2 regions of the Variovorax sp. OK605 genome follow, and region 1 is predicted to be linked to the other one. Evidence: predicted binding sites of a transcription regulator. Region 1 holds the regulator's gene; the other holds the start of a gene.
The links. Region 1 encodes NrdR, which represses ribonucleotide reductase genes. Its sites were predicted from a motif close to CACNANATNTNGTG; they were not measured.
Positions count from the first base shown of each region.

Region 2: BM013_RS10020 (ribonucleoside-diphosphate reductase subunit alpha) is a predicted target of NrdR. The motif match lies at 2,993-3,006, and genes of this name have one in related genera.

Region 1 is NZ_FOWL01000008.1:222,779-228,554, forward strand. Features, by position in the region: gene BM013_RS21870 (pilus assembly protein) at 1-1,922, shown strand, start outside; gene BM013_RS21875 (type IV pilin protein) at 1,919-2,335, shown strand; gene BM013_RS21880 (GspH/FimT family pseudopilin) at 2,332-2,928, shown strand; gene nrdR (transcriptional regulator NrdR) at 2,933-3,376, opposite strand; gene glyA (serine hydroxymethyltransferase) at 3,398-4,642, opposite strand; ZMP/ZTP riboswitch at 4,684-4,809, opposite strand; gene BM013_RS21895 (lytic transglycosylase domain-containing protein) at 4,852-5,691, opposite strand.
Region 2 is NZ_FOWL01000003.1:386,988-392,763, forward strand. Features, by position in the region: gene BM013_RS10005 (two-component system sensor histidine kinase NtrB) at 1-520, shown strand, start outside; gene BM013_RS10010 (sigma-54-dependent transcriptional regulator) at 525-2,099, shown strand; gene ampD (1,6-anhydro-N-acetylmuramyl-L-alanine amidase AmpD) at 2,086-2,739, shown strand; gene BM013_RS10020 (ribonucleoside-diphosphate reductase subunit alpha) at 3,090-5,776, shown strand, end outside.

The DNA.
Region 1 (5,776 bases):
TGTCCCGGTCGACCGGGCAGCGTGGCGCGGGCTCGTTGCTGTCGCATGCGTTGAGCTATGACGAGGCCACCGGCAGCGTGCGCCGTGCCGATCGGCCCGACTGGGACGCTGGCGCCTTGCTGACCGGCAGCGCGATGGCCGAGCCGGCCGTGGCCGCGCGCGATCCGTCGAAGCGCAGGATCTTCACGCTGTCTTCCGCCGGTGCAGGCATTCCATTCGAATGGAGCGCGCTCGACGAGGTTCTCAGGGGGCATCTGGGCGCAACCCCGCACGTGGAGCCCGCCGCATCGGACGCGCTGGGCGCCGATCGGCTGGCCTACCTGCGAGGCGACCGGCGCAAGGAGGAATCCGTCGCCGGCGGCGTGTTCCGTGTGCGCGATTCGGTCATGGGGCGCGTGGCCCATTCGATGCCGTTCGTCACCGAGGAGCGGCAGGGCCGTGCGCCCACGGTGTACGTCGGCGCCAACGACGGCATGCTCCACGCGTTCTCGGCACGCACCGGTGACGAGCTCTTCGCCTATGTGCCGCGTGCTTTGTTCTCGAAGCTGGCGGGCTACACCTCGCCGTACCATGCATACGGCAGCCTTGCCGATGGATCCGCGACGGTCGTCGACGTTCAGCCGGCGGGCGGCGCGCAGCGCAGCGTGCTGGTCTCGGGCACGGGGGGCGGTGCCACCGGTGTCTTCGCGCTCGACGTGACCGACCCCGCGGCCTTTTCCAAGGAGCAGGTGATGTGGGAGTTCACCGGCGCGGACGACGCCGACATGGGCCACCAGACACAAGCGCCACGCATCCTGAAATTCCGCACGGTCGCCGCGACGCGCTCGGAGGCGGCCAGGTACCGGTGGTTTGCCGTGGTGCCCTCGGGCTTCAACAACGCCAATCCGGAGAAGCGGGCCGCATTGTTTCTGCTCTCGCTCGACAAGCCTTCGAATGCGCCGTGGCAGCGCGATGTGAACTACCACAAGATCGTGCTGCCGCTTCCGGCGGACAACACCCTGGTCAACGCACTCGGCGTGCCGGGCGACTATGCGGGCGCTGGCGGCGCCACCCGCTTCCTGTACGCGGGCGACACGCAAGGCAACCTCTGGAAGTTCGATTTCACCGCCGGCGCGCCCTGGCGGGAAAGCAACGCCTTGCCGTTCAAGGCGAAGCCCCTGATGGTCGCCTCGAGCGAACGCGACCGGCGCCAGCCGATCACCGTGCGGCCGGAGGTCGGCATCGGACCCCACGGCGGCGCGGTCGTGCTGTTCGGCACCGGCAAGTTCATGAGCCCCGAAGATCTTGGGCGCGCGAACCATGGCGTCCAGACGGTCTACGGGGTGTATGACAGCGGTGCGCCGATTCCGGCGCATGCCGCGCGCGCGCAACTCCAGCCGCGGCGGGCCGCCGCCGTCGATGGGTCTTCGCTGCTCGCGATCACCGGCGATGCATTCGGGCTCGGTGCTTTCGACGGCAAGACGTCCGGCCGCCGCGGCTGGTACCTCGACCTGCCGGCGTCGCGCGACAAGGGCGAGCGCGTCATCGCCGACCCGGCACTGCATGGGGGGCTCCTGTTCTTCAACACGCTCATTCCGCCCGCGAGCGCATGCGGCGAGGGAGGCGGGCGGAGCTGCGCGCTGAACGCCATGACCGGGCTGTCGAAAGGGGGCACCTGCGTGCCGTCGGAGGCGGGCATGCCGGGCGCGCCGCAGGTGGTGCAGCTGGGCGACAGCGGCTACAGCGCGACCGATTCGCTCGGCCGCCGGCTGGAAACGCGTCGGTTGGCGGTCATCAATCGGGGAGGCGGGGGAGGCGGGCGAGGTGGGGGAGGCAAGGGCGCGCTGTCGACCGCGCAGCCTGCCGGGGGCGGAAAAGTCACGCAGCGCGCGGGGCGCATGAACTGGCGGCAGGTCGTGGACTACCGGGGAGCGAAACCATGAGAACCGGCAGCAGGCGAGCGTGCGGCTTCACCCTGGTCGAAGTGATGATGGTCGTGGCGATCGTCGCCATCCTGGCGGCCATTTCCTATCCGTCGTACCTGGAGATGGTGCGCAAGGGCTGGCGCAGCGAAGCCCGCACTGCGCTGATGCAGCAGATGCAGCACCAGGAGCGGCACTACACGCAGGTCGGCCGCTATCGGCGCTACGCCGGGGATTCGGGGGAAGGCGGGGCCGAAGGAAAGTACGCGATCGCCAGCGGCAACTGCGAAGGGCGCAGCAACATCGACAGCTGCATCCGGCTCACGGCGAGCCCGAAGCCGGGCTTTGCCGATCCGCAGGGTGGTGCGCTCTGGATCGACAGCACGGGCGGGCGGGGCTGCGATGGCGCCCAGCGCGTGAGGTGCTGGCAATGAAGACGCGAGAAGGTGCGCGCGTCGAAGGCTTCACACTGCTGGAGCTGATGGTGGTCGTGGCCATCGTGGCGGTGCTGGCCACTGTCGGCACGCCGGCTTTCAGGGACCTGCTGATCAACCAGCGGCTCTCTGCCGCCGCGCAGGCCTTCAACGCCGCCTTGAGTCTCGCGCGCATGGAGGCCATCCGGCGCTCGCAAAGCGTCAGCGTCACTGCGCTCGTGGGCCGCAGCTGGCTCGGTGGGTGGGCCGTGGTCGCCGCGCAGGCTGAATCGGAGAGCTCCGAGAAATCGGACAAATCGGAGAACAGGGAAGCATTGCGCCGCTTCGAGGCGCTGCCGGACGGCATCAGCGTCGACGCATCGCTCGGCGACGGGTTCGCGCAAGGCGTACGCTACGACAGCAACGGTTTCTCGCGCCGGGCCACGAGCGCCGGCTTCGGGGCAGGATGCCTCACGCTGAAGGCCGAAACGGGCCGCAGGGCATCGATCGTGGTATCGGCATCGGGGCGGGCCAGGGTCTGCAACCCGGACCAGCGCGGCGACTGCGGCACGGGAGCGTGCGGCAGCGGCGGCAGGAAAAACCAGGACGGCTGAGCCGTCAGATGTCGCGCAGCAACTGCCTGAACTCGTCCACGTCCTCGAAGCTGCGGTACACCGAGGCAAAGCGCACGTAGGCGACCTTGTCGAGCTTCTTGAGTTCGCGCATCACCAGTTCGCCGACCTTGGTCGACTCTATTTCGCGCAGCCCGCTGGCCAGCAGCTTCTGCTCGATGCGCAGCAGGGCGTTGTCGATCTGCTCGATGCTCACAGGGCGCTTGCGCAGCGCCAGCATCATCGAGGCGCGCACCTTGGTCGAGTCGAAGTCGGCGCGGCTGCCGTCCTTCTTCACGACCACGGGAAAGTTGACGTCGGGCCGCTCGTAGGTGGTGAAGCGCTTGTCGCAGGCACCGCACTGGCGGCGCCTGCGAACGAAGTCGGCGTCTTCCGAAACGCGGGTCTCCACGACCTGCGTTTCAAGATGACCGCAAAAAGGGCACTTCATGCGGCCAGCTTTTCCGGGCGATCAGCGGTAGACAGGGAAGCGGCTCGTCAGGGCGTGGACCTTGGCGCGCACCGCGTCGATGTTCGCCGCGTCGCGCGGGTTCTCGAGCACGTCGGCGATCAGGTTCGCGGTGATGCGGGCCTCTTCGTCCTTGAAGCCGCGCGTGGTCATGGCGGGGGTGCCGATGCGCACGCCGCTGGTGACCATCGGCTTTTCGGGGTCGTTGGGGATCGCGTTCTTGTTGATCGTCATGTGGGCGCTGCCCAGCACGGCTTCGGCTTCCTTGCCGGTGATGCCCTTCGAACGCAGGTCGACCAGCATCACGTGGCTTTCGGTGCGTCCGCTCACGATGCGCAGGCCGCGCTGGGTGAGCGTGTCGGCCACGATCTGGGCGTTCTTGACCACCTGTTGCTGGTAGGTCTTGAACTCGGGCGCCATGGCTTCCTTGAACGCGACGGCCTTGGCGGCGATCACGTGCATCAGCGGGCCGCCTTGCAGGCCGGGGAAGATGGCGCTGTTGATCGCCTTCTCGTGCTGCGACTTCATCAGGATGATGCCGCCGCGCGGCCCGCGCAGGCTCTTGTGGGTGGTCGAGGTGACCACGTCGGCGAAGGGCACGGGGTTGGGGTACACGCCCGCGGCCACGAGGCCGGCGTAGTGGGCGATGTCGACCATGAAGATCGCGCCGACGTCCTTGGCCACCTTGGCGAAGCGCTCGAAGTCGATGCGCAGCGAGTAGGCCGAGGCGCCCGCGATGATCAGCTTGGGCATGTGTTCATGCGCCTTGCGTTCCATGGCGTCGTAGTCGATGGCTTCGTTGGCGTCCAGGCCGTAGCTCACGACGTTGAACCACTTGCCGCTCATGTTCAGCGGCATGCCGTGGGTCAGGTGGCCGCCTTCGGCCAGGCTCATGCCCATGATGGTGTCGCCGGGCTTGAGGAATGCCAGCATCACGGCTTCGTTCGCCGAGGCGCCGCAATGCGGCTGCACGTTGGCGGCGTCGGCACCGAAGATCTGCTTGATGCGGTCGATGGCCAGTTGCTCGGCCACGTCGACGTGCTCGCAGCCGCCGTAGTAGCGCTTGCCCGGGTAGCCTTCGGCGTACTTGTTGGTGAGCTGCGAGCCCTGTGCGGCCATGACGGCCGGCGAGGCGTAGTTCTCGCTGGCGATCAGCTCGATGTGGTGTTCCTGGCGTGCGTTTTCGGCTTGAATCGCAGCCCAGATTTCGGGATCGGTCTGTTCGACCAGGTTGTTGCGTTGGTACATGGCAGTCCTTTGAAGACGAGGTCCTTGTTCTTCAACCAAACAAGGGCTGCCCAGGCGAACGGCTGAACGCCTGTTGTGGTCAGGCGGCACGCTTCCCAGTGGTATTCCACGTCAGCGCGGGGCACCGTTAGCGGGTGCTGCGCCTATCGCCAGTCGCGTACATGCGGAGTGTAGCTCACACCCGCCGGGGGCGTCCTCGCCCGGGGCGTTCAGGAGACGGAGGAAAGCAGGGCGACCTTGGCCGGCTCGCTGCCTTCTTCAGGCTTGGCCGGGGCCACCACGGGCAGCGGCTGGGCGCGCACGCCCGGCGGCGTGACCGTCGTGGACGGTGCGCGGCCGTTGGCCACTTGCTGCAGGCGCTCGTGCTCGGCCATCACCTTGCCAGCGTAGCCGCCGTCGTCCTCGAGGTTGGCCGCGCCGACGTAGTAGCGAAGGCCGCCTTCGAGCGAGCCGGCGCGGGCGATGCATTCCTGCAGCACCTTGACGCCCACGCGCATGTTGGTCACCGGGTCGAAGGCGGTGAGCGTGCCGCCCGCGCTTTCGTACTTGTCGCCGTGCACGCGGGTCATGACCTGCATGAGGCCCTGCGCGCCGACATGGCTCTGGGCGAACGGGTTGAAACTGGATTCCACGGCCATGATGGCGAGGATCAGCGTCGGATCGATCTTCGTGCGCTTGCCGATGCCATAGGCCTCGGCCACCAGCACGCTCAGCGGCTCGGCGGCCACGCGGTACTTCTTGCTCAGCCAGTACGCCACGGCGGCCTGCTGCTTGGGCAGGTCGGCGGGGCTCGCGGCCGTGGTGCGCTCGATGGCGGTCGGCTCCAGGTCGGTGGCTTCAGGCGCAGGCTTGCGCGACTGCAGCCAGCCCATCAGTTGCTCCTCGCCGGTCTTGCGCAGGTCCGGGCGGGCCACGAGGGCGAGTGCCGCGAACACGATGGCCAGGCCGACCAGTGCAAACCCGTTGTGGGTGATTTCAAAAAAGCCGTCTGCCACGTCGGACACGAAGGTCCTTAGCCCTCGGGCTGTGGCATCGAACGCCTTGTTCATCGCTCTTCCTTTCTGTGCGGCACCCGGCTCGCAGCGCCATGAAGGCGATGGGATGAAGGCAGCGGCGCTTGGATTGGTACGAATC
Region 2 (5,776 bases), on a different contig from region 1:
CGACGTCTCGCGCGCGCGCCAGCAGCGGGTGCTGTCACTGGGCGAGCAGGTGGTGCTCGACCCCGCAGTGCAGGTGCTGGCCGAGGAGTGGGTGCGCCAGACGCAGCGCAAGGGCGTGCTGGTCTCGCTCGACGCGGCCGGCAGCGACGTGCGCTTCGACGCCGAACACCTGCGCCGCCTGATGGTCAACCTGCTGGACAACGCCGCGCGCTACGCGGGCAAGCAGGACGGCTCGATCCAGGTGCTGACGACGCTGCAGCGCGGCAGCTCCGTGCGCCCCAGCCTGATGGTGTGGAGCGACGGCGCGCCGCTGGAGCCGGCGGTGCAGCGCCACCTGTTCGAACCCTTCTTTTCTTCCGAGAGCCGCTCCAGCGGGCTCGGCCTGTTCCTGTGCCGCGAGCTGTGCCGCCGGCACGGCGCCACCATCGGCTACGAGCGCCGCGCGCTGGTGCCGGGCGGGCCCGAGGGCAATGAATTCTTCGTCAGCTTCGCCGTGAGCGAAAACCGGCTGACACAATAGCGCCGTGAGCATTCCCACCCCTTCCACGCAGCGGCCGGCGCAGATCCTGGTCATCGACGACGAACCCGACCTGCGCACGCTGTACGAGCTGACGCTGCTGCGCGAAGGCTATCGCGTCGAGGCCGCGGGCAGCGTGTCGGAAGCGTGGCAGCACCTGGAGGCCGGCCGCTTCGACGCGGTGATCACCGACATGCGGCTGCCCGACGGACAGGGCATGGAGATCATCCACCGCATCCAGAAAGACCAGCGCAGCGAGCGCTGCGTGGTGATGACGGCCTACGGCTCGGCCGAGAACGCGGTCGAGGCGTTGAAGGCGGGTGCCTTCGACTATCTGACCAAGCCGGTCGACCTGAAGCAGTTCCGCGCGGTGGTCGCGTCCGCCGTGCAGGCGCGCCAGGCACTGCAGGTGCCGCAGGTGCCGGTGCGCGCCGTGCAGGCGGTGCCCGCGAGCGGCAATCCTGGTGACATGCTCCCCGTCACCTCGGGCACCGGCATCGCCGCGCTCGACCGGCTGGTGGGCGAATCCGAACCCATGCGCCTCGTGAAGTCGCGCATCGCGAAGGTGGCGCGCGGCATGGCGCCGGTGCTGGTGCGCGGCGAGTCGGGCACCGGCAAGGAACTGGTGGCGCGCGCGGTGCACGCCTGCAGCCAGCGCAGCGACGGCCCGTTCGTGGCGGTGAACTGCGGCGCGATTCCCGAGAACCTGCTCGAGGCCGAATTCTTCGGCGCGAAGAAGGGCTCGTACACCGGCTCCTCGCAGGACCGCGACGGCTACTTCCAGGCCGCGAGCGCCGGCACGCTGTTCCTCGACGAAATCGGCGACCTGCCGCTGGCCATGCAGTCGAAGCTGCTGCGCGCGATCCAGGAGCGCAGCGTGCGCTCGATCGGCTCCACGCAGGAAGAAGCGGTCGACGTGCGCATCGTCAGCGCCACCCACAAGGACCTGCACGCCGAAGTGCAGGCCGGCCGCTTCCGGCAAGACCTTTTCTACCGCCTCAACGTGATCGAGATCGCGGTGCCCGCGCTGCGCGAGCGCCGCGAAGACCTGCCCGCGCTGTGCGCCGCGCTGCTCGCGCGCATCGCGCAGGACGGCGGGCTGCCGGTGCCGCACCTGTCGGCCGACCTGCTGCGCCGCCTCGCGATGCATCCGCTGGACGGCAATGTGCGCGAGCTCGAGAACCTGCTGCACCGCGCCGTCGCGCTGAACGACGGCGACGAGCTTCACCTCGACCTGATGGGCGGCTTCACCGCCGCCGCCGAAGCCGCGGCGTCCGCGCCGGCACCGCTGATGCCGGCGTTCCCGGCGCCCGCCGCATTCGCCGCGCCGGTCGCGCCCATGCCTGCCGCGCCCGCCGCCTCCAAGGCCGCGCCGCCGCCGCTGCCGTCCGACCTGCAGGCCTACCTCGATCAGCAGGAACGCGAGATCCTCGTGCGCGCGCTGCACGAGAGCGGCTTCAACCGCACCGCCGCCGCCGCGCGCCTGGGCATGAGCCTGCGGCAGATCCGCTACCGCATCGCGCGGCTGGGCATCACCACGCCCAACGGCGACGATGGCGCGAGCAGCCATGCCGACGACTGAAGACACTGCCGGCGGCAACGACAGCCGCCTGAATGCAGGCCCGCACGACGGCCTCTGGCAAGCCGGCTGGTACCGTTTCGCGAAGGCGCTGCGCTCGCCCAACTTCGGCCCGCGCCCGTCGGCCGCACCGGGCACAACCGCAGCGCCGACAGACCTCATCGTGCTGCACTCGATCAGCCTGCCGCCCGGCGAATACGGCGGCGACGCGGTGCAGCAGCTCTTCACCAACCGGCTCGACTGGGACGCGCACCCTTACTTCCAGTCGATCCGCGGCCTGGAGGTGTCCTCGCATTTCTACGTGCGGCGCAACGGCGAGCTCTGGCAGTTCGTGAGCTGCGACGACCGCGCCTGGCACGCCGGCGTGTCGTCGTGGCGCGGCCGCGCCAACTGCAACGACGACTCCATCGGCATCGAGCTCGAAGGCCTCGAAGGACAGCGGTTCGAGGAGGCGCAATACGAAACGCTCGCGAGCCTGTGCGCCGCGCTCGCGCAGCACTACCCGATCGCGCACATCGCGGGCCACGAGCACATCGCGCCGGGCCGCAAGCGGGACCCGGGCGCCGGCTTCGACTGGCGGCTGCTGCGCGAACAACTCGGCTGGAATCCACAGATGTTTCCGGCGCCGGTGGCGGGCCGCTAATTTTTTCAATCGCGTGACGGGCCGCGATGCGCTGCGCGGCACGTGCATCCGTGCGCGAATTGCAAACGCCGCACCCAGCAACCATGCGGGCTGCAAGCCCAAATCGGCCTGCAAGCCAAGCGCCATGCGGGTTGCGCGAACATAGGCCAGTATTCACGCGGCATCTCTGGCGATGGGCCTCGTCGAATGCAATTTCGACGGTGTGTGTATCCGAAGGAAAACACTACCTGTAGTGGCTTGTAGGGCATCCAGACCCTAGATATAGTGTCCTCCGTCCGGTCGTCAGCACCGGCGCGACGCTCAGCCAAGGCGCCGCCACCCAACAAGAATTGCCAACCGAGAGGATGCGAATGCAAACAGCCCTGAACCCCCAATCGACCCCGCGCGCCGTGCCCGCGATGCCTGTGCAGCAGCAGCGAGACACGGCCGGCTCGCCCGCCGGCCAGAACCTTGCGCACTACCAGATCATTCGCCGCAACGGCGCCGTGGTGCCGTTCGAGCCGAACAAGATCGCCATCGCGATGATGAAAGCCTTCCTGGCCGTGCACGGCACCCAGGGCGCGGCTTCGGCCAGCGTGCGCGAAACGGTCGACACGCTCACGCAAGGCGTGATCCGTGCCATGGTGCGTTCGCGTCCGGGCGGCGGCACCTTCCACATCGAAGACGTGCAGGACCAGGTCGAGCTCGGCCTGATGCGCGGCGGCCACCACGAAATCGCGCGCGCCTACGTGCTGTACCGCGAGCGCCGCACGCAGGAGCGTTCCAAGCAGGTCGAGCATGAAACGCCGGCCACGCCCGCGCTGCACGTGCTGGACAACGGCGAGCGCGTGGCGCTCGACCTGAACGAGCTCAAGGGCCTGATCGAATCCGCCTGCGAAGGCCTGGGCGACAGCATCACCTCCGCGCCGATCGTCGCCGAGACGATGCGCAACCTGTACGACGGCGTGCCGCTCGACGAGGTCTACAAGGCCTCCATCCTCGCGGCCCGCACGCTGATCGAGAAGGACCCCGACTACACCTTCGCCACCGCGCGCCTGCTGCTGCACACGATCTTCAAGGAGATCATCGGCCGCGAAGTGATGCCGGTCGACCGCGCCACCGCCTACGCCGACTACTTCCCGCAGTTCATCAAGAAGGGCGTGGAGAACGACCTGCTCGACGAGAAGCTGCTGCAGTACGACCTGCCCCGCCTGGGCGCCGCCCTGAAGGCCGAGCGCGACAACCAGTTCGACTACCTCGGCCTGCAGACGCTGTACGACCGCTACTTCCTGCACGTGCGCAAGACCCGCATCGAGCTGCCGCAGGCCTTCTTCATGCGCGTGGCCATGGGCCTGTCGCTCAACGAGATCGACCGCGAAGCGCGCGCCATCGAGTTCTATGAAGTGCTGTCGTCGTTCGACTTCATGTCGAGCACGCCCACCCTGTTCAACGCCGGCACGCTGCGCTCGCAGCTGTCCAGCTGCTACCTGACCACCGTGCCCGACGACCTGGACGGCATCTACGAGTCGATCAAGGAAAACGCGCTGCTCTCGAAGTTCGCGGGCGGCCTGGGCAACGACTGGACCCGCGTGCGCGCGCTCGGCAGCCACATCAAGGGCACGAACGGCGAATCGCAGGGCGTGGTGCCGTTCCTGAAGGTGGTGAACGACACGGCCGTGGCCGTGAACCAGGGCGGCAAGCGCAAGGGCGCGGTCTGCACGTACCTGGAAACCTGGCACCTCGACATCGAGGAGTTCCTGGAGCTGCGCAAGAACACCGGCGACGACCGCCGCCGCACGCACGACATGAACACCGCCAACTGGATCCCCGACCTGTTCATGCGCCGCGTGATGGAAAAGGGCACCTGGACGCTGTTCTCGCCCTCCAACGTGCCTGACCTGCACGACCTGTTCGGCGCCGACTTCGAGCGCGCCTACGTCGCCTACGAAGAAAAGGCCGCCCGCGGCGAGATCAAGCCCGCGCGCACCCTGCAGGCCACCGACATGTGGCGCAAGATGCTCACGATGCTGTTCGAGACCGGCCACCCCTGGATCACGTTCAAGGACGCCTGCAACGTGCGCTCGCCGCAGCAGCACGCCGGCGTGGTTCACTCGTCGAACCTGTGCACCGAGATCACGCTGAACACCAGCGACACCGAAACCGCCGTGTGCAACCTGGGTTCGGTGAACCTGCTGCAGCACTTGAAGGACGGCAAGGTCGACCAGGTCAAGCTGAAGAAGACGATCTCGACCGCGATGCGCATGCTCGACAACGTGATCGACATCAACTACTACGCCGTGAAGAAGGCGCGCGACTCCAACCTGCGCCACCGTCCGGTCGGCCTGGGCCTGATGGGCTTCCAGGACGCGCTGTACGAACTGCGCATTCCGTACGCCTCGCAAGACGCCGTGCAGTTCGCCGACGAGTCGATGGAAGCCATCTGCTACCACGCGTACTGGGCGTCGACCGAGCTGGCCAAGGAACGCGGCAAGTACTCGAGCTACAAGGGCTCGCTGTGGGACAAGGGCATCCTGCCGATCGACTCGCTCGACCTGCTGGAAAAGGCACGCGGCGGCTACGTCGAAGTCGACCGCTCGGCCACCCTCGACTGGGACGCGCTGCGCGCCAAGATCAAGGCCGACGGCATGCGCAATTCGAACTGCGTGGCGATCGCTCCGACCGCGACCATCTCGAACATCATCGGCGTGGACGCCTCGATCGAACCCTGCTTCGGCAACCTGTCGGTCAAGTCGAACCTGTCGGGTGAATTCACCGTGATCAACCACTACCTGGTGCGCGACCTGAAGCGCCTGGGCCTGTGGGACGACGTGATGGTCATGGACCTGAAGCACTTCGACGGTTCGCTGCGTCCGATCGACCGCGTGCCGCAAGACGTGAAGGCGCTCTACGCCACCGCGTTCGAAGTGGAAACCACGTGGCTGGTGGAAGCCGCCGCGCGTCGCCAGAAGTGGATCGACCAGGCGCAGTCGCTGAACATCTACATGGCCGGCGCATCGGGCAAGAAGCTCGACGACACGTACAAGCTCGCATGGCTGCG